DNA from 3 places in the Exiguobacterium sp. FD-YE-25-4 genome. Region 3 is predicted to be linked to each of the others. Evidence: riboswitches for the same ligand, from Rfam matches in the RefSeq annotation. Region 3 holds a riboswitch; each other region holds the start of a gene.
What was found. A riboswitch is a leader RNA that binds a small molecule or an ion and turns the genes downstream of it on or off. The one in region 3 is predicted to bind S-adenosylmethionine.

Region 1 (7,968 bases), 1.1 Mb from region 3:
CCGCGAGCAGCACGTCGGCGACATAGTCGACCGGGACGAGGTTCGACGTGCCCGTCTCAGAGCCGAGGAGTCGGATCGGGCCGACAGGCGCGCCTTTGCGTTCGAGTCGACGCTTGAACACTTCCAGGGCCCGCATATAGCCGTACATCGTGAACTTCGAATCGGCTTCGCCGGTCTTCGAGTCACCGACGATGATGGCGGGCCGGAAAATGGAGACGGCCAGGTCATGCCGGGCTTCCCAAACGGCTTGTTCGGCATGGGCCTTGCTCTCCTCGTACGGGTTATGGAACGTCTGATCGGTCGCATACAACGTCTCATCTCCGATCTCGCGTGCGCCGAGCGTATAGGCCGTACTGACGTGGAAAAAGCGGGGGCAGTGCAAAGCTTTCGCGAGGTTGAGCGATTGCTGAGTCCCCGTCAAGTTCGTCTCGAACAGCTCATCGCGGAGCTCCTCGTCGAATTTGACGAGCGCGGCCATGTGGAGTACCAAGTCGAAGCTCCGCTCATGTTTTTTGATAAACTCATCGTCCGCTCCAAGGAACGGGGCCGTCAAATCCCCAGCCAGCACTGTCATCGAGCGGCGTTCGTCCTGCGAGAACATCGCCTCCACTTTTTCAGGCGTGCGGGCGAGGACACATAACGTGTGGCCTCGATGAATCAACTCGCGGGCGAGCCGCCCTCCTAAAAATCCGGTCGCACCGGTCATAAAAATGTTCACAGCGTTCTTCCTCTCTTTTCAGTCTCTCCCCATCATAACAAGCGACGGCGGAATGAGCCACTTTCAGCCTGATGTTTCAAATTAGGGGTTTAACATTTTTTAAAGTGGGTTATGACTTAAGGAGAAGCGTACGCAAGGTACGTCATGACAGTGTTGATCTGTCAAATAACTTAAGTGAGGTTTTTTAGAATCATGGCTAATCTATTCGGAACTGACAAGGATGGCAACAGGAAGAAGCAAGAAGAGATTGAAAAAACGGTTCAGGAGAAAGGGATCACTCAGATCCATATGTACTTCTCCGACGTGCTTGGAGACTTGAAGCTATTGACTCTCTCTGCAAAATTGTTGCCGGAAGTTTTTGAAGGGAAGACGATGTTTGACGGTTCATCCATCGCTGGTTTTTCTTCCATCAAAAACTCAGACCTATTCTTGAGACCGGATTTAGATCGTCCACGCTACGAACAGGACGGGGACGAGAGCATCCTCGCGTTCTTCTGTGACGTCTGCACGCCAGACGGGGAACGGTATGAGTTCGACCCGCGCAACGTCTTGAAGGATGCCCTCGAGCGCGCTGCTCGTGACGGATACTCGATCTTCGTCGGCGCCGAGCCGGAATTCTTTATCTTCGACGAAAACGGAGAGTTCTATGACGAGGCCGGATACTTCTCGACACGTTCGGAAGACAAAGGCTATGAGGTACGTCAACATATCGCCAACCGGTTGAGCGATGTCGGCTTCAACATCGAAGCGGTCCACCATGAAGTGGCACCGGCCCAGCACGAGATCGGCATCAAGTACGATGACGCGTTGCATACGGCCGACAACATCCAGTTCTTCAAAGAAATCGTCACGTTGGCAGCCCAAGAGAAAAACGCGAAAGTGTCATTCTTGCCGAAACCGCTCCGCGACGTGAACGGTTCGGGGATGCACCTCAACATCTCGGTCTGGAAGAACGACAAGGACAGCAATCCGACGGTCAACGCGTTCGAAGAGCCGGAGTCGGATTACGGCCTGTCGATCACAGCCCGTCATTTCATCGAAGGCATCTTGAAGCATGCCCGTGCGACGGCCATCTTCACGAACCCGCTCCCAGAATCATATGAACGTCTCGTTCCAGGCTTCGAGGCACCGGTCAACATCTGTTGGAGCCCGTCGAACCGCAGTTCGATGATTCGAATCCCGGCGTCACGCGGCAGTGCGACACGCGTCGAAGTCCGTAACCCAGACCCGAGCGCCAACCCATATCTCGCCCTCGCGGCCCTGATTTACGCTGGACTCGAAGGGATCGAGCAACAGCTTGAGCCGTCATCACCGAACGAGGACGACTTGTTTGAGTACTCGGCCAAACAAATCGAGAGTCAAGGCATCTCGTCACTCCCGGCGACCTTCCATGAGTCGATCCAATCGCTCAAGTCGGACCGGTTCCACGATTACTTCAACCATGACTTGATCGACCGCTATTTGTCGCTCATCCAAGTCCGTAAATAAGCAAAGCATACAAAAGCCCATTCCTCGGCCGAGGAATGGGCTTTTACGCTTAATGAATGCCGCGCATATACTTTTTGATGACCGGGGCGAGTGCGAACAGGATCAGACTGAGCACGATGGCCGCGCCACCGATAATCCCGAAGTAGAGCATCTCGTTCTCCGGTGAATAGAAACGGACGAGCTGAGCGTTGATCCCTTGCGCCGCAGCGTTCGACAAGAACCAGAGCGACATCGTCTGGGCCGAGAAAGCGGCCGGGGCGAGTTTCGTCGTCGCCGACAGACCGACCGGCGACAGGCTGAGCTCACCGAGCACGACGATGAAGTAGCTAAGGACGAGCCAGAGCGGGTTGACGAGCGTGTCCGGGCCTCCGAAATAGGCCGGGAGCAAGATCACCAAGAAACTTAACCCTGCGAACAAGATCCCGAACGCGAACTTCGTCGGGATGCTCGGCTCACGGTCACCGAGTCGGACCCAAAGCCATGCGAACACCGGTGCGAGCATGATGATGAACAGCGGGTTGAGCGACTGGAACCAGGCCGGTGACAGCGTGATCCCTAAAAATTCAAGATCGGTCCGCTTATCGGCATAGCTGGCCAAAATCGTCGCCCCTTGCTCTTGAATCGCCCAGAACATGACCGAGGCGATGAAGAGCGGGATGTAGGCGATGATCCGTGACCGTTCGACTTCCGTCGTTTTCGGACTGCGATACATGATAATGAAGTAAATCGTCGGAATGGCGATCCCGAACACACCGACGAGGCCGATGAACGTGTTGATCGTGAACAAACCTTGCGGGATGAGCACGGCCAACAGGCCACCGATGAGGACGACCGCGATCGTCGTATACTTGATCGCGTTTCTCTTCTCAGACGGCGTCAACGGGTTCGGTACATATGAACCGGCAAGACCGAGGTTGCCTTTCTTCGTGACGAGGAAGACGACGAGACCGATGAACATCCCGACCGCGGCGAGTGCGAAGCCCCAATGGAAGCCGTAGCTCTTTTGGACTCCACCGACAATCAAAGGTGAAATGAAGGCACCGAGGTTGATCCCCATATAGAAGATGCTGAACCCGGCGTCACGACGACGGTCCGTCTCGTGATACAGGTCACCGACGATGCTTGAAACGTTCGGTTTCAACAAGCCCGTACCGATGACAATCAGTGCCATCGAGATGAACAAGAACGTCAGGCTGCCTGGAATCGACAAGACGATATGACCGAGCATGATGAACACGCCGCCGAAGAAGACGGCCCGAGACGTCCCGAAGACACGGTCGGCGAGCCATCCCCCAATGACCCCCGACATGTAGACGAGTGCGCCGTATACCGACATGATTGACAAGGCGACATTCTGGTCGAGACCGAGACCGCCCTCAGATACTTCGTAGTACATGTAGAACACGAGGATGGCGCGCATCCCGTAATACGAGAACCGTTCCCAAAACTCAGTGAAGAATAGCGTGAACAAGCCTTTAGGCTGTCCGAAAAAACCTTTTTGTGGCACGCTGTCCACAATTTTCTGTTTATCGATCCTTTCCATGAAAGATCCCTCCTTAACCGTATCATCATAAAAAAGAATCATTATGTTTGTAAAGAATAAACGAATGAAAAATTCAAAATTTAATGATATTCGAACGAAATCAAAAACCACACTAAACGACTAGGTTCAGTGTGGTTTTATAAGTCAAGCTGTCTTTTGTTTCGCTTCGGCTGCGCTGACGCGGCGTCCAAGTTGCCAATAGATGAGTCCCGACACGCAGCTGGCCGCCCCGACGAGGATCAACGCGATATGTCCGGCGCGTTGGTCGAAGAACAAGCTTGCCATGATCGGTGCGGTCACCCCACCGATCAACCATTGGATGCTGGCGGCCCCGTTGTAGGCACCGCGCATATTCTCCGGAGCGATCAAGGCGATGAACGTCTGTTGGACCGGGGACATGATCATCTCGCCGAGCGTATAGAAGGCGTACACCGCGAGCAAGACGCTGACGAGAACGAGGTACGGTGTCCCGAGTGAATAGAGGAGACGCGGCATGACGGCGATCAGAATCATGCCGACCCCGAAGATGGTCGCCCCGGCGAGCATGACGTTGCCGAACGGCTTGCGGCCGAGTTTCGAAGCGATTGGGAACTGGAACAACACGACCATGATGCCGTTCAAGGCGAGCATATAGGCGAACGGGTTCTCACGATCGGTGTACGATGGCATCGACTCTCTCAAGAAGAGGGGCAGCATGCTCTCGATGAGCGAGAAGCCCATCGAGATGAAGACACCGGCAAAGATGAACACGAGGAACACCTTGTCATTGTAGAACACGCGCAGGACATCCCGGTTCGACGGCGTGTCGACATCGGTCGTCTCTGGGAGTGACTCCCGGATGAAGCGACCGAGGACGAGTGCGTACAAGACGAAGACGAGAGCGGCCGAGTAGAAGATATACTGCCGGTCGATAAAGAGGACGGCACTCCCGAGGAGCGGGCCGAATGCAGCCCCGATATTGTGCCCCATCCGCAACAGACCGAACGCCTCGTTCATCTGTTCGGGCTCGGTCACATCGGCTACCATCGCGCTTGCGGCCGGGTGGAACAATGAGTTCGTCAAACCGAGCATGGCGTTCAAGAGAAGGAGCGGCCAAAACGTTTCGGCGAAGGCGAAACCGACGAGGGCGAGGGCGTCGCCGAGAATGGCAGCCATCATGATCGGTTTGCGGCCATACAGGTCTGCGAGCCGTCCACCGACGACCGATCCGATGAGCGCCATGATCGGTCCGGTCGCCATGATGACCCCGACCTGGATATAACTGTCGAGCTTGTCGCTATAGTAGAGGACGAGGAACGGTGCGATCATGAACATCATGACACCGGTGATCGTCTCTCCGAGGAAGCGGATCCAAATGTTACGGTCGAGCTGTTTGAGTGATTGAATCATTAAGGTCACCTGCTTTAGTTGATAGAATAAGAAAAGGGACGCAGCATGCTCAAAGGCATACGCGTCCCTACGATCTTAGGCATGCCTCGGAAGGCAGGCGACATCACGGATTCAAATCACGGAGAGGCGCCTGCCGGTCAATATGAACTTGGACGTGCGAGCGTTGAATGACTGACATCGGTACCTCTCCTTTCTGCATTGGACTGTCTTCTCTTCAAGATTATGATATTTCCGTGAAATGTGTCAACATAAATCGTCAATGTGTCATAATAATTCGTTCAAATTCTTTCGGCTGAGCCGGTAGTCGATCAACCGAGAGAACACGACTTGAATCATCGCCGTGACCGGTACACTGATGAACATCCCGACGAGACCGAACAGGCTACCCCCGATGATGATCGAGGTGATGACCCAAAACGGGGTGATGCCAACGCTGTCGCCGAGAATCTTCGGGCCGAGCCAAAGTCCGTCGAATTGTTGCAACAAGAAGATGAACAAGAGGACGATGAGCGCCGTGAACGGGTCATAGAAGTAGGTGATGATGAACGCCGGAATCATCCCGAGCAGCGGACCGACGTACGGGATAAAATTCAAGACGCCGACGATGACGCCGAGTAGAAGCGCGTAAGGTGCCCCGATGATCAACAGACCGGCGACGGCCAACACCCCGATGATGAGGCAGTCGATCGACTTCCCGATGATATAGCGTTTGAAGATGTAATCCATCTCTTGAAAGATGTCGATCGTCGTCTTAGCCGACGCGACCGGGAACATCGCATATAACAGCCGCTTGAACATGCGGGCAAAAACCTCTTTGTCTTTTAACAGATAGATTGAGATGACGATCCCAATCAAAAAATTGATGAGCGTCATCGTGAAGCTCGACACGTAGCTGACCGACGACAAGACTGCGGTCTCGACCCAGCCCGAGTAACGTTCCTCGAAGCGGCTGAAATCGATAGCTTGGGCGATCGTCGCGTTGTACTCTTTCAAGTACGTGTTCAACTGGGCGAGGAACCCGTCAATCTGTCGGATGTAGAACGGGAGCTCTTCGATGAGTGAGGCCACACTCGAGTAGATGCGCGGGAACAATGTCACAGCGGAGATGACAAGAATCCCGATGAAGACGATATAAACGATCAGCAAACCTTGATAGCGTTTTAATTGAAACCGTTCTTCTATATAGGACAGGACGGTATTCAGGAGCAGCGCGATGGCAATTCCCATGATAATCGGCGTCAGCAACTGGAACGTGTAGTGCAACACACTAGAAATCGTGTCCGGTTCACTGATGACTTTCCATAGGACGAGCAGAATCAATCCGATCACGCTCAACTTCCAAATCAATTGACGATTTAATTCCAAAGGTCCATCCCCTCATCTTTTAAATTTTGTAGAATAGTGTTCACTTTGTACTATGACCTTTTTTTTATCGGGATTCAATAGGCCACACCCATTTTCGAAAAAGGATTGACAAGATTGGTAACGTTTGGTTAACTAAGTGACATATTACAAAAAGACAAATCGCATATAAAAACACTTTCTATCAAGAGAAGCGGAGGGACTGGCCCGATGAAGCTTCAGCAACAGATTGTTCCAATACTGTGCTAATTCCAGCAAGGTGACCTTGAGAGATGGAAAGGTGGTTGTTTGAATACGTCCGTATCCCGACACCCCTTTCCGCGGAAAGGGGTGTTTTTTTGCATAGGAGGACTATTCATGACAGATAGACGCTCACACTTACTTAAAACTTTACCACCCCAACATTTTGTCGGACTCGCCGATGAAGTCGCAGCACTTGAACAGGCCGGTCGCGATATCATCCGACTCGGTCAAGGGACGCCGGATTTGCCGACGCCCGCCCCGATCTGCGACGCGCTTCAGACGGCGCTTCTTGATGCCTCGACCCATCAATACGGTCCGTTCCGCGGTCAGGCCCGTCTGAAACAAGCGGTGGCGACGTTTTACTTGAATGAGTACGGCGTCGAAGTCGATCCCGAGACGGAAGTCGCGATCCTCATCGGTTCCAAGTCCGGACTCATCACGTTGCCGCAATGTGTGCTCGAGCCAGGGGACGGCATCTTGCTGCCGAACCCGGGCTATCCCGACTACATCTCCGGGGCACGACTCGCCGGTGCCGTCGTCCGTGATCTCATCTTACGCGAGGAGCACGGTTTCCTCCCTGACTATGAGACGCTCGATACGGAAGGGGCGAAACTCATGTATTTGAACTATCCGAGCAATCCAACGGGGGCCGTGGCCACACCAGCCTTCTTTGATGACACCGTTCGGTTCGCCCAGGAGCGGGACTTGATGGTCGTCCATGACTTCGCGTATGGCAGCATCGGGTTTGATGGACATGTCCCGCCGAGCTTTCTGCAGGCAGAGGGGGCGAAAGACGTCGGCATCGAGGTATATACGATGTCGAAGGCGTTCAACATGTCCGGTTGGCGCGTCGCCTTTGCCATCGGGAACGCAGACATCATCGAGGCGATCAATACGTACCAGGATCACGTCCACGTCAGCGTGTTCTCGGCCATCCAGGCGGCGGCTGTCGCCGCGCTCGAGGCCCCACGCTCTATCCGGGACGATTTGGCCCGACTCTATGAGGCGCGACGCGATCGCCTGATCGATGGGTTGAACCGGGCCGGGTGGGCCGTCGAGCCGCCGGAGGGTTCGTTCTTCGTCTGGGCGAAAGTGCCCGAGGGCGATGCCAAATCGTTCTCGCGTAAGTTATTGTACGAGGCAGGAGTCGCCGTCACACCGGGCTATTTCTTCGGTTCAGAAGGGAACGGATACGTCCGCTTCGGACTCGTCTCACCCGAGCCGA
Region 2 (7,968 bases), 1.1 Mb from region 3:
TGTGGGAACGCTTGTCGCTCCCGGCACTCCAAGCGATCGATGAATTATCGTATCGAATGGCATTGCAGTCGGACGAGATCGTCGCGTGGCTTGAGTGAAATGATTGTCAAGTGACCTTAAACGTGATATATTCATCGTGAACATAAGAAGGGGAGTAGCGACCACGAATGTGGTCGATGGATCGTCACTACGGTGCAACGCACTCGGTCCATCGAGCTTCTGATCCAAGTCCGCGAGACCTTTTTATGGATGCTTCTTCGGCGTCCATAAAAAGGTCTTTTTTGATTTTTTGAAAAAGGGGAGACACAGAAAATGGTATTTATTTACTTCATCTTGGCCGCAGCACTCACCGTGTATGCTGCCATCAAATTATCGACGTATGCCGACGTCATCAGCGAGAAGTCGACGATGAGCGGCATGCTCGTCGGGACCGTGTTGCTTGCCGGAGCGACATCGCTTCCGGAAGTGACGACGAGCGTATCGGCCGTCATGATCAATAACCCGGACATCGCCATCGGGAACATGCTCGGCTCGAACTTGTTCAACATCTTTATCTTGGCGATGTTTGACTTGTATTATCGTCAGAAGCGTCTATTTAACGAAGCAAGTCGGGATCACCTCTACACGGCGAGTCTCGGTTTGATGTTGACGCTCGTGACGATGCTCGCACTCGTCATCCGCATCGACTTCACGATTCTCGGGATCGGGATCGATGCCTTATTGATTGCAGGGTTGTACGCGGTTGGGATTTACTATATCGGACAACGTCCAAAAGAACCTACGACAGAACGGGAAGTCGAGCAAGAAGTCGGTGTCAGCGTCACCGACTCAATTCCGATCAAGCGCGCGGTCATCGGCTTCATCATCGCCGCACTCGTCATCATGGCGGCCGGAACGGCGCTTTCAGTGTTAGGTGACCAAATCGCCGTCGTGACCGGACTCGGTTCGAGCTTTGTCGGCAGTTTCTTGATCGCGGCCTCGACGTCGCTCCCAGAAGCGGTCGCCGTCTTCGTCGCCTTGAAGCTTGGTAACGTCAACTTGGCGTTCGGTTCGATTTTGGGGAGTAACATCTTCAATATGCTCATCATCGCGATGTCGGATGTCTTCTACCGAGGCGGTTCGATTTTGGCGGATGTGTCCACGTCACACTTGGTGACGGCGATCGGGATCACGATCTTGTCGGTCTTGGTCATGTACAGTGTCCTTCGAAAAGATGTCACGTCGAAGTTCCGCTACGTCTTGCCGTCCGTTCTCGTCGTCCTCGTCTATTTCGCGTCGTCTTACTTCATCTTCATCGGTTGATCGACCACACGGTGTCCTCGGACATCGTGTTTTTTGTTTGAGGCGGTTCGAGGAATCACTTTTCACTCACTTGGGTATAGAAGGAGGGAAGGAGGGGTGGCGATGCAAATGCATTCCGTGGAACGTCTTGATGATTACGTCATATTAATCCCAGCATATAATCCCGATCAAGCGCTCGTCACACTGGTCCGGGAGTTGAAAGAAGAAGGGTTCGTCCATCTGTTCGTCGTGAACGATGGGAGTGCCGAGACGTCCCGTCCGATTTTTGACGAGGTCGGAAAATGGGTCACGGTGCTCGAGCATACCCGGAATCAAGGGAAGGGTGCGGCGTTGAAAACCGGGATTCGACATGTCGTTCAGCATTTCCCTAGAACGAACGGGGTCATCACGGTCGATGCGGATGGGCAACATCTGCCGGCCGACGTCTTGAAGCTGTATGAAGAAGGCATACGTTGGCCTCATCATTTGATTATGGGCTGCCGCGACTTTTCAGGGTCCGATATCCCGTTCCGGAGCCGATTCGGAAATCAGATGACGCGCGGCGTCATGTTGCTCGGCAGCGGTCTTCGTCTGAAGGACACCCAAACCGGCCTCCGGGCGATTCCGCTGCGGTATGCAGAACAATTGCTTGATGTGCCGGGGAACCGTTATGAGTTCGAGATGAACATGTTGACGTTCACGAAACGATTGCAAGTTCCGATTCATCAGACACCAATTCAAACCGTCTATGTGGCAGAAAACGCCTCGTCCCATTTCCGGCCGGTGATCGACTCGATTCTTATCTATCGCATGTTTTTGGCCTATTCATTATCATCGGTCGCATCATTTCTGTTAGACATCGGGTTCTATGCCTTGTTCGTCTATTTGTTGAATCCGTGGTTCGAGACGACGCACGTCTTGATTGCGACGGTCGTGGCCCGTATCCTGTCATCGCTGTTCAATTATTTCGTCAATCGGAAAATTGTGTTCCATTCGAAGGCGAAGCGGGCGATGCCGAAATACTTCGGTCTCGTCGGATTGCAGATGGCGCTGTCGGCCGGTCTCGTCTATGCGCTGTTCTATGTCATCCGCGACGGTGAGGTGTGGATCAAAGTGTTCGTCGACAGCTTCTTGTTCGTCGTCAGTTATTATGTCCAGAAAAAATGGATCTTTAAACGCTAACAGGCCAAGACGTGTGTCTTGGCCTGTCTGGCATGCATATCGTTCAATAAGCGAGTTTTCCGAGCTTGACCGATGTGTACCGGTGCAGTTCACGCGGATCATGGATCCCGGTCTTCTGCATCATGTCGCGCATGAGCAGGGCACAGACGCGAGCATCTTCAGCCGCATCGTGGTGGATGAACGGGACGTTCAAATATTCCGCCATCGTGTTCAGCTTGTGATTCGGCAGACCTGGATACAGTTTTCTCGACAACTTGACGGTACAGCCGTACTCGATCGTCGGAAACGTATATAAATCGTATTTGGCGATCGCTTTCTTGAACGCGCCCATATCGAACGAAGCGTTGTGTGCCATGACGAGATCGACATCCCGCAGCGTCGGATAGAGCTGTTCGAGCACCTCGGGTAACGCTGGGGCGTCCCAGACATCGCTTGGCCGGATGCCGTGGACCCGGATATTGCCGGCATCGAAGTCTTCCTCCGGATTGACGAGCAGTTGGTTCGTTTCGATGATTTCACCGTCGACGAGCAGGCTCCAGCCGACAGAGCAGATGCTGCGACTATCGCGGTTCGCCGTCTCGACGTCGATGGCAAGAATTGAATGTGGCATAATTGATCCCTTTCTCGTAAAAACAAGTATAAAAAAAGTCTAACATATCGTTAGACTAAAAAGCGATTATGCGGCCACGAGGTTGCGGCATGCTTCGGCACAGCGGAGACATGCTTCGGCACAGCGTTGGCAATGGTCGTGCAAGTGGCGGCCACATTCGACGGCGCACGTGTCACACACCTGGGCGCAGAGTGCACCAATCGGTTTGGTGAAAGCCGAATCGGTCTCGAGCGCGTTCAAGGCGAGTGCACACACTTCCGAACATTCTTTCGTCAGCCGGATACACTCGGCGACCATCAACAAGTCTTCTTCTTGTAAGCATTTTGAGAAACAATGATTGCTTGCCCGCATACAGTCGATGACGGCTAAAATGGTCTCTTCGACAGAGGCTCGGTCCATGATAAGTCCCCCTTTAGAATAATGATGTCTTACAATCATTACCCGCTAGCGGATGAGTTAAACCGAGCGGCGACGCAAAAAAGTCACCCCTCGAATGAGTGGTGACTTCAATAATGGAGCATAGCGGGCTCGAACCGCTGACCTCCACGCTGCCAGCGTGGCGCTCTCCCAGCTGAGCTAATGCCCCGTTCGAAAATTATTATATCATCCTAGTAAAACATTTGGCAATGGCTATTTTTAATTTTTTTGAACAAAGTTTAATCAGCACTGAACGTGGGAAAATCACAAATGATGTTATATTACGAAAGCAGGTGTCATGTATGGAAATGATTTTACTCGCACTCTTACCTGCCTTGATGTGGGGGAGCATCCCGCTCATCGTCTCAAAGGTCGGCGGGAAGCCGATTCAACAGTTGATCGGGACGACAATCGGGGCGATGGTGATGGCGGTCATTATCGCACTCGTGTTCAATCCCGGGTTCACGACGCTCGCAATCGTGACCGGATTCATCTCCGGCGCGTTTTGGGCACTCGGACAATATTTACAGTTCCAATCGTTTCAAATTTTAAGTGTCTCGAAGGCGATGCCGATCAGCACCGGCATGCAGCTTCTCGGTACATCGTTGTTCGGTGTCATCGTCCTCGGAGACTGGAAAACGACGACCGAACTATGGCTCGGATTTTCGGCGCTCGTTCTCATCGTGATTGGGGCTGCGTTGACGTCGTATCAGCAGAACAAAGACGGCGACAGCAGCGGCGCCTTGAAGAAAGGCTTGCTCGTTCTGCTCGTGTCGAGTATCGGTTACGTGACGTACGCCGTCCTGACGAACTATTTCGAGGTCGACGGGATCACGGCGATCTTGCCACAGTCGGTCGGGATGTTCGTCGCGGCGCTGTTGTTCAGCCTGCGTGAGAAAGATGTGAAGAAGTTCGATCCGAAGACGTTCAAAAACATCTTGGCCGGGATCGCCTGGGGGATCGGGAACTTCGGGCTGTTCGTGTCGAGCGGTGAAGTCGGAATCGCGACGTCATTCGCCTTGTCGCAATTGAACGTCGTCGTGGCGACGCTCGGCGGGATCTATCTATTAAAAGAAGAGAAGACGACGAAAGAACGTGTCTTCGTCTTTATGGGTATCGGCCTCATCGTCGTGGCCGGATTCATGCTCGGAATCGCTAAAAGCTAAAAGACGGGTCAGACGACCCGTCTTTCGCTTACCAGGCTTGTTCGATGAATGCGTCACGCCCAGATTTTTTCCGGTCCTCTTTATAGTGGGCCGGATTTTTTTTATGGAAGTCTTGATGGTACTCCTCGGCCGGATAGAACGTGTCGGCCGGTAAAATCTTCGTGACGATCGGCTGTTGGAAACGTCCGCTCGCCGCGAGCGCGTCGCGACTCTGCTCTGCTTTCACACGTTGTTCTTCCGTATGATAGAAGATGGCCGGCGCATATTGACTGCCTCGGTCTTGGAATTGACCGCCGTCATCGGTCGGATCGGTCTGAATCCAATACAGTTCGAGCAGTCGCTCATAAGCGAACAGCGTCGGGTCGAACGTGATCTCGACGACCTCATAGTGTCCGGTCGTCCCTGTCTTCACTTGTTCATACGTCGGATCGTCGACGTGACCTCCCGTATAACCTGATACGATCGACTCGATGCCGGGTTGTTCCTCGAACGGCGTCACCATGCACCAAAAGCAGCCGCCTGCGAATGTTGCTTTCTCCATTATCTTGTCCCCCTCATCTTCATTCCCAAAAAAAGCGCCCATGTCATCGACATGAGCGCTCTGTCATATCGGCCAAGGCAATCGCCTTGCTGGTAGTAGCACCTTGCCGTAGCAGGTTGCTGTGAAGTCATAGAGCCAGGTCTCTCGTTCACTCAAGATATCGATATGTAGTTGGTGACAGCATCATACCATCAGATTTGAAGCGGCGTCAACGGTTTGGCTTGCGCCGTAGTTGGAGCAAGGTGGCACCGAGGATCAGGATGACGAGCACGATGGAGAGCGGTAGCGTATACGGGGCGTCCCCGGCATATAACTGTAAGAAGAACAAGGCAAAGACGGACAATAAGACGAGTACGTACGAACGGTTCATAGTAACCTCCCTTTTCTTTCAGTGTACCAAGTTACACATTCGTTGGCGAACGAAAACAGGAAATCAAATGTCGATAGCGAATACCATCGAGTGACCAAAGGAGGAATCAATATGACTGACACATTTGATTTTATGGAACTCGATATCGAATCTGCCCATCGCGGATATAAAGAAGGAACGTTTACGGCACGTGACGTGACGGCCTACTATTTGACCCGGATCGCCCAGTTCAACGACAAACTGAAGGCGGTCATTCAAGTGAACCCGGACGCGTTGTTCGAGGCCGAGTCGGCTGACCGGGCGTTTCGTCGCGGGTTACGCTTGCCGCTACTCGGCATCCCTGTCTTGATCAAAGACAATGTCGAGACAGCCGGACTCATGAAGACGACGGCCGGGGCCGTCGCCCTCGAACATCACTTCGCAGGCCGGGACGCCCATCTCGTCCAAAACCTGCGAGCGAGCGGGGCCATCATCCTCGGGAAAGCGAACTTGTCCGAATGGGCCAACTTTTTGACCGAGGGCATGCCGAACGGCTGGAGCGGTGTCGGTGGGCAGACGCTCAATCCATATGGGGATAAGCTCGATGTCGGAGGTTCGAGCTCAGGTTCGGCCTCTGCGGTCGCAGCGAACCTGACACTGCTCGCTGTCGGTAGCGAGACGAGCGGCTCCATCATCCATCCGAGCGTGCACAATGGCATCGTCGGCATCAAACCGACCGTCGGCCTCATCAGTCGGAGTGGCATCATCCCGATTTCGCGGTCGCAAGACACGGCGGGACCGATGGCACGAACGCTCGAAGACGCGGTAAGGGCACTTGAGGCGATGGTAGGGGAAGACCCGGCGGACCCGGCGACACTCAACCTCCCGGCCGGCCCGCCGTATCGGACGTGCCTCGACGAGCGCCAAGCGGTCGGGATGCGTGTCGGGATCGTCAAAGCTGATTTATCAGCAGAAGAACAAGCATTATACGGTGAGACGACCGAGCTGTTGAAACAGAGCGGCATCGACCTTGTCGAAGTCGAACTGCCCGCCCATGATACACTCGACCAAGGCGATATTTTGTACCACGAGTTCAAACTCGGGATCGAGGCGTACCTGGCCACGACGACGCTCCCGTACGAGACGTTGTCGGATTTGATGGACTGGAACAACAGACATCCTGAGACGATCCCGCACGGACAAAAGACGTTCGAGAAAGCGGAAAGATTGTCGGGACGTCTCATCGAGGCGGCCTATTTGACGCGCCGGCTCGATGACGTGCGTGACGCCAAGACGGACGGACTCGACCGCCTATTAAACGAACAGCAGTTGCACGCGCTCGTCTTGCCTCACGATTTGAACTATGACATGGCGGCAAAAGCCGGGCATCCGACCATCACGATCCCATATCGCTTGAAAGCGAGCGGGGCGCCGTTCGGCCTGTCGTTCACCGGGACGAGTTATGCCGAACGTGACTTGATCCGTCTGGCGTATGCGTTCGAGCGGCATATTTCGCGTCCCGTTCCACCGTTATAAGAACGTTGCACCCGTCGTCCACGTCCGCTACAATGGTACGTATGCGGATTGAAGAAAGGACAGATAGCAATGAAACCATCTATATACGGGCTGACGTTCGATCAGCTGACAGAAGCGTGTGTCTCTTGGGGATACAGCGCCTTCCATGCGAGACAAATTTGGGACTCGCTCTACATCGACCGAGTGAAACAAATCGAGGACATCTCGGTACGGGCCGAGGTGCGTGAGGCGATCGCCGCCGAATACGTCATCTCGACGCAAGACCTGTTCGTCAAACAAGAGGCGGGCGACGGGACGGTCAAATTTTTACTTAAACTACACGACGGGCACTATATCGAGACTGTGCTCATGCGACATAAGTACGGCCGTTCGGTCTGTGTGACGACGCAGGTCGGGTGCAATATCGGCTGCAGCTTCTGTGCGAGCGGTCTCTTGAAGAAGACACGTGATTTGACGGCGGGCGAAGTCGTCGAACAAATCATGACCGTTCAACACTACTTGGACGAAGTCGGCGAAGGGGCCCGGGTCAGCCATATCGTCGTCATGGGGATCGGCGAACCGTTCGATAACTTTGACAACTTGGTCGACTTCCTGCGTGTCGTCAAGGACGAGCGCGGTCTCGCGATCGCGCCGCGTAAAATCAACGTCTCGACGAGCGGACTCGCCGACAAGATTTACAAGTTCGCGGACCTCGATTTGCGCATCAACTTGGCGCTGTCGCTCCATGCGCCGAACGACGCGCTGCGGACGCAAATCATGAAAATCAACCGGGCGTTCCCGCTCGACAAGCTCATGCCGGCCATCCGGTATTACGTCGAGAAGACGAACAAACGAATCACGTTCGAATATATTCTCCTGTCGAAAGTGAACGATTTACCGGAGCACG
Region 3 (7,968 bases):
CTGTTGATCGCGCTCTACTTGACCGTCTACACGTTCGTCAAACGAGTCGATGGGGACAAGTGGCGGCTCGTCTGGGCGGTCTGGATCATCGTCATCGTCATGATGTTGACGATTCGACTCGTCCAAAGCCTATAGAAAAACGAGTGAAGCCCGCGTAGGCTTCACTCGTTTTTAGTTATCGCGCTTATCAAATGTGATCGAAGCGATCGCATCGTGTTGGTGAATCGACTCTTCGTTGCGGCATTCGACGAAGAAATTGACGACTTGTTTCATTTCGTACAAGTCAGCCGCGATCAAGCGGACCATGTCTTCAACGAAACGCGGGTTTTCGTACGCAATTTCTGTCGCACGTTTCTCGTCCGGACGTTTGAGGACAGGGTGAAGCGGGGCCGATGCGTTCGACTCAGCTGCCTCAAGAAGCGCGAGACGCCAGTCGAAACCGTCGAGCGATGCTTCATCGAGACCGGCTTCGATCGTGATGTAGCCGCGTTGGTTGTGGGCACTGTATTCACTGATTTCTTTCGAGCATGGGCAGAGCGTCGTCACGTTGATGACGAGACCGACCGTCACGCTCGCCATACCTGTCTCTAAGTTATACGTCACGTTGTGCATGACGTCCGCGTTCATAAGACCGCTGAGACCTGTCGCCGGGGCTTTGCGGCTAAAGAACCATGGGTAACGGACCGTCAATTGACCTTCCGTCTGTTCCATGCGCTCGGCGAGTTCTTGCGCGAACTCGATGAGCGAGCGGTTCGATAACGTCCAGCCTTGCGTATGGTACGCGTCGAGCTGTTCTGTGAGACGCGACATGTTGATGCCTTTACGGTCTTGGACGAGCGATGTCGTCAACTCGAATGTGGCGACCGTCGCTTGGATGCCGTCTGGCGTCTCGATGTTGACCGGGTGTTTGACGTTTGAGATGCCGACGCTGTCGAGCGCGAACAAGAAGTTTTTTGGTGTGTTTTGTAGATCGACCATTTTATCTTTTTCAGTTGGCTTCGTGCCTTTGATCGGCGGGACCGAACCGAATAATTTATGTCGTTCTGCTTTAGTAGGTAAAGCGACATGGCTTGTAGACATAATCGGATTCTCCTTTTTTGAGAGGGCAAATGACTGCCACTCGTTCTTGTTAGGATTTTATCACGAAATGTACATCGACCGGGTACCATTTTGCTCTTTGAACATGCTTTGAACGTGCTCACAAATGAAAAAACTTCAGCAATTGAAGAAAAGAAGATTGATTTCAATCTAAATGGGGAATAAAATGTTCCTGTGAACTTAAAATATAGATCACTGTTAAATATGAAGGAACACAACAGAAAAAGGGGATGTTTTAATGGATTGGCAGTTAATCCTGCAGTACGCCTGGATCATCGTCGTACTCGTCGGTCTTGAAGGGCTGCTTTCTGCAGACAACGCGCTCGTCTTGGCGGTCATGGTCAAGCACTTGCCACGGACAGAGCAGAAGAAGGCACTATTTTACGGATTACTCGGAGCGTTCGTTTTCCGCTTCATCGCTTTGTTCTTGATCTCGTTCTTGATCAACGTCTGGCAAGTCCAGGCGCTCGGTGCGCTTTATTTGATCGGGATGAGTGCGCGGCATCTGTATATGACCTATAAGGCCCGTAAGATGGATCCGAAACAAGACCTCGCCGCTGAGGCGAAAGAAGAGACGGCCATCACGGAGAAGCCGGTCACGAAGAAAGAGTTCTGGTGGACGGTTGCTAAAGTCGAGTTCGCCGATATCGCCTTCGCGGTCGATTCGATTCTCGCAGCAGTCGCGCTCGCGGTCAGCTTGCCGCCACTCGGGCTCGGTGAGATCGGCGGCATCGACTCTGGTCAGTTCTTCGTCGTCTTGACAGGTGGACTCATCGGGGTCATCTTGATGCGTTTCGCCGCACGTATTTTCGTCAAGTTGTTGCATCAACGCCCATCACTCGAAACAGCTGCTTTCATCATCGTCGGCTGGGTCGGCGTGAAGTTGACGGTGCTCGTCCTCGAACACCCTGGCTTCAAGAAATTGATTGCCGGCACACCGTTCGAATTCATGGGTCTTCCGGACGGATTCGTCCACTCGACGGCGTGGACCGTGTTCTTCTGGTCGGTCATGGTCGGGATTGCGGCATGGGGTTGGTTCTCTTCAAAACCGACAGCCGCTGCCAAACATTAAAAAATGGTCTCTCGCCTTTGGGCGAGAGACCATTTTTCATGCTGTCACGTCTTGTTTCTCGTAAATCGGCACCCATCCCTCGGTCGTCACAAAGATGCGGACGGCGACGACTTTGCGGTCGTCTTGGAGCGTGAAGTAGTGGCGTGTGTTCACCGGCACCGAGATGAGGTCACCCGGGTTAAGCTCGATGTTGAAGTAGCCGCGCTCGGCGTCATCGATGGCGAAGATGCCATGGCCACTGACGATGAAGCGGACCTCGTCATCTGTGTGATGATGTTCCTTTTGGAAGTTGACGAGCAGTTCGTCCAAGTTCGGCGTCGCATCCGACAACGAGATGACGTCTGCCGTCTCATAGCCACGGCGCTCCGACACGTCACGAATCTCGTCACGGAACGTCGACAAGATCGCTTGTTTGTCCTCGTCCGTCAACTGATAGTTCTCTTGCAGGTTTTCCGGGAGCTTTGTGATATCCCACTGCTCATATAAAATCCCGCGTGACTCTAAAAAGGCACTCACTTCAGTTTGATCGACGTAACGTTCTTCGGTTTGTTGGAAATAGACAGTTGCCATGGTTGGTTCCTCCTTATGAATGGACGCCTAGGGCGCGTAGTTTTAACGTATAGCTGAACAAGAACTCGTAAGCCTCTAAATAACGTTTGGCCGCGGCCGGGGTCTCGCCCCAGACGGTGATGCCGTGATTGCGGATGAGGACGGCGCCGGCGTTTGCCCGGATATGAGGGGCGAAGGCGGCTGCGAGCGTCGGGATGTCCGCATGGTTCTCGATAATCGGTACGCGGACGACCGCATCCTCGTCCCAGAAGCCGAGCGCCTTGATGATCTCTTGGCCGGTGAAGACGACTTCGCCGGTGGCGGCATGGAGCTCGGAGATGACATTATTGTCGACCGTATGGACGTGGAGCGAACACGTCGCGTCCGTCCGATTGAACACTTCGACGTGAAGCAGCGTCTCGGCGGATGGACGACCGTTCTGTTTGCCAATCAAGCGTCCGGCCGCATCGACGTGAACAAAGTCGTCCGGTGTTCGTTTTCGTTTATCGCGTCCGCTCGCCGTGACGAGAAATTCGAGCGGGTCATCGGAAACGCGAATCGCCAAATTCCCACTCGTTCCGGGGAACCAGTCGCGGGCGGCGAGTTCGTCTTTAATGTCGGCCAGTTCGAGCCAACGTGCGGCAAGGCTCATACGGCAACCTCCTTCAAGTGATGGGTGATGTCGTCAAACGTCTCGAACGGGGCGTAACGGATGCCTGCGTCTTCGCAGAGCGTGATGAGTTGACCTCGGGCGTAGACGAAGTCGGCACGCTTCGCGACCTCGAAGTCGGTCACCGAGTCGCCGATGACGATCAAGCGATCGGCGGGATTGACAAGGCGGCGAGCGAGCGTCGGCTTGCAACAGCCGCAATCGTTCGTACATTGTTCATCGCAAGCGTGCGGCCAAGCGACGGTGACCGTCTCAGCGGAGAAGTCGGCGACGTTGCAGTAGATATGCTCGGGGGCGACATGCCCGTCCAAGACCGGTTGCACGAAGAAGTCCATCCCGCCGCTGACGACGTCAAACTTCCAGCCATGGACCCGAACTTCTTCTAAAAATGCCGGGAACCCTTGGCGGAGCGTGATGCGCTCCAACAAATAATCACGGTAAGCCGGGGCGGCCTCGCTCGGCAACAGTCGAAACATTTGACCGACCCCGGATCGGATGGAAATCCGTTGCTCGAGGACCGCGTCTTTCAACTCGACCCAAGCCGGCGGGGCGAACGCCTTCATCAACGCGATGATATTGTCTTCCGCCGTAATCGTCCCGTCAAAGTCGCAGAGGATATGGGCCGTCATCGTGACGCCCACGCCTTCAACGCGGTATCGAGCTCGTCCGTCTGCCCTTCGGTTTGACCGAGTACGTGAGCGATGGCTTGTCGGAACGCACGAGCCCCGGCGGCTGCACCGTCCGGATGACCGTGAATGCCACCGCCGGCGTTGATGACGACATCCGTCCCGAAGTCCCGAATGATATCGGCGACGAGTCCCGGATGAATCCCCGCGGACGGGACCGGCAAAATCGGCTTCGACCAATGTGGTTCGGCACTCTGGTCACGAATCACGAACGTCTCGTCGCGCGGTGTCGCAAGTGAGCCGTACGGTGACGGGAAGAGCGTCAAATCGGCCCCGGCGAGGCGAGGGAGTTTACCGAGCAAAAGCGAATGACTGATTGATCCGGTCAAGGCGCCGGCAAAGGCCGGATGTGCCAAGATCGGGACGTGGATATCCGGATCGTTCGCGAGTTCGCGCAGTGCGTCGAGACCGTACGTATAGACGTTGAACAGGAGCGCCGTCGCACCGGCCTCGATGAGACGGAGCGCCTGGTCACGCAGACCGAACACGGGGCCGCTCAGCGTGATGGCGTACAGGACGCGTTTCCCGGTCGCCTCGAAGTGGGCTTGAATGACGTCCGCTCCGATCCGGGCCCGTTCAAGCGACGGGGTGAGCGGGTTGTCGTATAAAATCTCGTCGTCTTTGACGATATCGATGCCACCGGCGAACTGATCGCGGAGTTGCTGCTCGAGAAACGCGAGGTCACGGCCGATGACGCCTTTGAAGATGCTCATGACGAGCGGGCGATCCTGAACGCCGAGCAACTCACGAATCCCGTCGACACCGAACTTGGCGCCTTTGAAATCAGAGGCGAGCGTCTCCGGCAACGTCAAATCGATTAATCGGACCGAATCATCGAGGGACAGTTTCCCGAACGTCGTCGTCAAGATGGATGAAAAGTCAGGGCTGACATTATGTAACGGATAGCGGATCGTGAAGCGGCTCGTCGTGTCCGTATGTGTGGTTGATACGACCTCACCTCGGAACGCCTGTAACTGCTCTTGCTCTAAGTGAGGCAAGTCCGTCCATGTGCCGACGGTCAACTCGAGGGCGATCTTGTTGGCGACGGTCGCGACCGCGTCCGTCCGTTTGATTTCATATGTGGCAGTGATACTCATATGGTTCCTCCTTCCAGGCAAACAAAAATGACCCCATGCCGAGGCAAGAGGTCATCATAAAAAAAATGAACTCTTATCTCTCAGCTTACGCTGCAAGAATTAGCACCGTGCCATCTCTGGTCGGTTGCTGCGACATCATCGGGCTTGTCCCTCCGTCTGCTCTTGATAAGAATGTGATTTGAAGTTGTGAAATTTAATTGAATTTTTGCACAGAATCGTCACATCGTCAATTCCTTTTTTTCCAAAAAAAATATTTTGGAAAGTTGTTTCCATATATGCACAAAAAAAGACGAAGTTGCATCGGGAAATTGCCGTTGACAATCGTGACGTCGAGTCCGTAATATTCAGCACATAAGTTCACCGAATCGAATAAACCACTCTTATCGCGAGTTGGCAGAGGGAATTGGCCCGATGACGCCGCAGCAACCGACCACTAGGCACGGTGCTACATCCACCAGACGAATGTCTGACAGATGAGAGGAACAACCAGTTTGGCTGTGCCTCTTTCTCGCGGAGAAAGGGGCTTTTTTTGTGGGCAACGTACAGGAAGGGGAAAACATTATGTCATATCAACCATTTACAGAACAGACCGTCGTCGAGCATGTGAAAACGTTGGGGTTAATCGAAGACGGAGGCATCACGCATTGCGAGGAGATTGGGGACGGCAATTTGAACCTCGTTTTCCGCATCCGACAAGGCGAAACGAGTCTCATCGTCAAACAAGCGCTCCCATATGCGAAAGTCGTCGGCGAAAGTTGGCCGCTCACACTTGAACGGGCGTGGATCGAGCAGTTGGCGTTGCGCGAATTCGCCAACGTCGTCCCTCGTTTCGTGCCAGTCGTGCTTGGCAGTGACCGCCCGCTCGCCTACACGATTTTAGAGGACCTGTCAGATTTTGAGATTGTTCGGACTGGCTATTTGGAAGGGAAAACGTATCCTGAACTGGCCCGCCATGTCGGTGAATTTTTAGGCGAGACGCTGTTCGCGACGTCGGATTACGCGGCCGGGCCGATCGCGAAGAAGCGGATTGAACGTGACTATTACAACCCGGAACTGTGTGACATCACCGAGAAACTCATCTTCACCGACCCGTTCAAAGACGCGGAGTCGAACAACATCGAGACGGCGCTGCGAGAAGATGTCGAACGCCTTTGGCAAGACCAAGCGCTCAAAGTCGAGGTGACGAAACTGAAAGTCGGCTTTGTCACGAAACATGAGGCACTCCTGCATGGAGACTTACATACGGGCAGCATCTTCGCGACTCAACAAGAGACGAAAATCATCGATCCAGAGTTCGCGTTTTACGGACCGTTCGGCTTCGACCTCGGCCAAATCATCGCCCATTTGACGCTGTCGACGTTCCATGACCCGCTCAAACGCTTCGAGCGTTTCACGGACGTCTTGACGGTGTGGGAGACGTTCGAGAAGACGTTTCGGGCCAATTTTGAACGCGCCGTCGAGCCGTTCAACACGGACGGTTTCGTCGACGAGTTGTTGCGGACGATTTTCAGCGACACGATCGGCTACGCCGGTTGCGAACTCATTCGCCGTGCCGTCGGACTGGCCGGTGTCGCCGATCTCGAGACGTTGCCGGAAGCGACGCGGCTCGAACGAAAACGTGACGCGCTCGCCCTCGGGACGGCGCTCATTAAAGAACGCCACAGCGTCGAATCGATTGACGACTTGGTGACACTCCTGTCGGGGGTGCGCGTATGACGGTCCAAAACATCCGTTTCCATTCACAGACAGACGAACTCATCGTATTGGATCAGACGTTGTTGCCGCATGAAGAGCGGTACGTGACGATTGAGACGCTCGAACAGGCCGAACATGCCATCGAGACGCTCCAAGTCCGCGGCGCCCCGGCCATCGCATACTTCGGGGCGTTCGTCCTCGCCAAAGAGGCGGGCCGGTTAGTCGACGATCCGGACTTTACGCGTCGGCTCGACCTCGTCGGACGCCGCTTGATCGCGACCCGGCCGACGGCGGTCAATCTGCAAAACGTGATCGAATCGCTCCTTGATTTAAATGTCGGGGACGACTTCGAGGCGATTGCCGAGGAAATCAAACGCCGCGCCATCGCTTTGTACGACCGGGACGTCGATACGTACCGGGCCATCGGCGAGCATGCACTGACGGTGTTGCCGGCCGGGGGGAACGTGTTGACGATTTGCAACGCCGGTGCCATCGCGACATCGCGTTACGGGACGGCGCTCGCCCCGTTTTACGTTGGAAAAGAACGCGGTGTATCCTTCAACGTCTTCGCCTGTGAGACGCGGCCGCTCCTGCAAGGGGCACGCCTCACCGTCTGGGAGCTCGACCGGGCCGATATCGACGTGACGCTCATCACGGACAATATGGCGGCTTGGACGATTCAGTCGAAACGAGTCGATGCCATCATCGTCGGAGCCGACCGCATTACACGGACGGGGCACGTCGCCAATAAAATCGGGACGTTGCAGCTCGCCGTCCTCGCCAAGCATTACGGCATTCCGTTCTACGTCGCTGCGCCGCATTCGACGTTCGATTTGACGGCGGATGACACGATTGAAATCGAGGAGCGGAACCCGTCAGAAGTCACACATATCGGTGGTCAACCGACGGCGCCCGTCGGCATCACCGTCTTCAATCCGGCGTTCGACGTCACGACGCCCGATCTCATCACCGGACTCATCACCGAGGCGGGTGTGTTCGAACCGACAGAGGCCGCCATCACACATCATGTAGGGGGAACGATTCATGTCTAAAAAACTCTTGATTTTGTTATTCACATTCGTCTTGGCGCTCGTCGGTTGC

Region 1: linked by a shared signal. The riboswitch ahead of AC13H5_RS08020 (aminotransferase class I/II-fold pyridoxal phosphate-dependent enzyme) and the one ahead of mtnK (S-methyl-5-thioribose kinase) in region 3 are both predicted to bind S-adenosylmethionine.
Region 2: linked by a shared signal. The riboswitch ahead of msrA (peptide-methionine (S)-S-oxide reductase MsrA) and the one ahead of mtnK (S-methyl-5-thioribose kinase) in region 3 are both predicted to bind S-adenosylmethionine.

Annotation. Positions count from the first base shown of each region.
Region 1 is NZ_CM168041.1:1,549,471-1,557,438, reverse strand. It holds gene AC13H5_RS08045 (SDR family oxidoreductase) at 1-718, opposite strand, end outside; gene AC13H5_RS08040 (glutamine synthetase family protein) at 911-2,206, shown strand; gene AC13H5_RS08035 (peptide MFS transporter) at 2,256-3,749, opposite strand; gene AC13H5_RS08030 (MDR family MFS transporter) at 3,894-5,138, opposite strand; gene AC13H5_RS08025 (AI-2E family transporter) at 5,403-6,503, opposite strand; SAM riboswitch class I at 6,679-6,779, shown strand; gene AC13H5_RS08020 (aminotransferase class I/II-fold pyridoxal phosphate-dependent enzyme) at 6,858-7,968, shown strand, end outside.
Region 2 is NZ_CM168041.1:1,593,651-1,601,618, reverse strand. It holds gene AC13H5_RS08300 (HD domain-containing protein) at 1-98, shown strand, start outside; gene AC13H5_RS08295 (sodium:calcium antiporter) at 313-1,302, shown strand; gene AC13H5_RS08290 (bifunctional glycosyltransferase family 2/GtrA family protein) at 1,405-2,463, shown strand; gene AC13H5_RS08285 (3'-5' exonuclease) at 2,507-3,073, opposite strand; gene AC13H5_RS08280 (four-helix bundle copper-binding protein) at 3,140-3,472, opposite strand; tRNA gene AC13H5_RS08275 (tRNA-Ala) at 3,587-3,659, opposite strand; gene AC13H5_RS08270 (GRP family sugar transporter) at 3,793-4,656, shown strand; gene msrA (peptide-methionine (S)-S-oxide reductase MsrA) at 4,685-5,197, opposite strand; SAM riboswitch class I at 5,261-5,361, opposite strand; gene AC13H5_RS08260 (hypothetical protein) at 5,406-5,567, opposite strand; gene AC13H5_RS08255 (amidase family protein) at 5,679-7,082, shown strand; gene rlmN (dual-specificity RNA methyltransferase RlmN) at 7,152-7,968, shown strand, end outside.
Region 3 is NZ_CM168041.1:2,664,894-2,672,861, reverse strand. It holds gene AC13H5_RS13690 (hypothetical protein) at 1-135, shown strand, start outside; gene folE2 (GTP cyclohydrolase FolE2) at 172-1,080, opposite strand; gene AC13H5_RS13680 (TerC family protein) at 1,337-2,170, shown strand; gene AC13H5_RS13675 (1,2-dihydroxy-3-keto-5-methylthiopentene dioxygenase) at 2,207-2,740, opposite strand; gene AC13H5_RS13670 (methylthioribulose 1-phosphate dehydratase) at 2,754-3,371, opposite strand; gene AC13H5_RS13665 (2-hydroxy-3-keto-5-methylthiopentenyl-1-phosphate phosphatase) at 3,368-4,018, opposite strand; gene AC13H5_RS13660 (2,3-diketo-5-methylthiopentyl-1-phosphate enolase) at 4,015-5,172, opposite strand; SAM riboswitch class I at 5,243-5,344, opposite strand; SAM riboswitch class I at 5,550-5,652, shown strand; gene mtnK (S-methyl-5-thioribose kinase) at 5,734-6,888, shown strand; gene mtnA (S-methyl-5-thioribose-1-phosphate isomerase) at 6,885-7,919, shown strand; gene AC13H5_RS13645 (sugar ABC transporter substrate-binding protein) at 7,912-7,968, shown strand, end outside.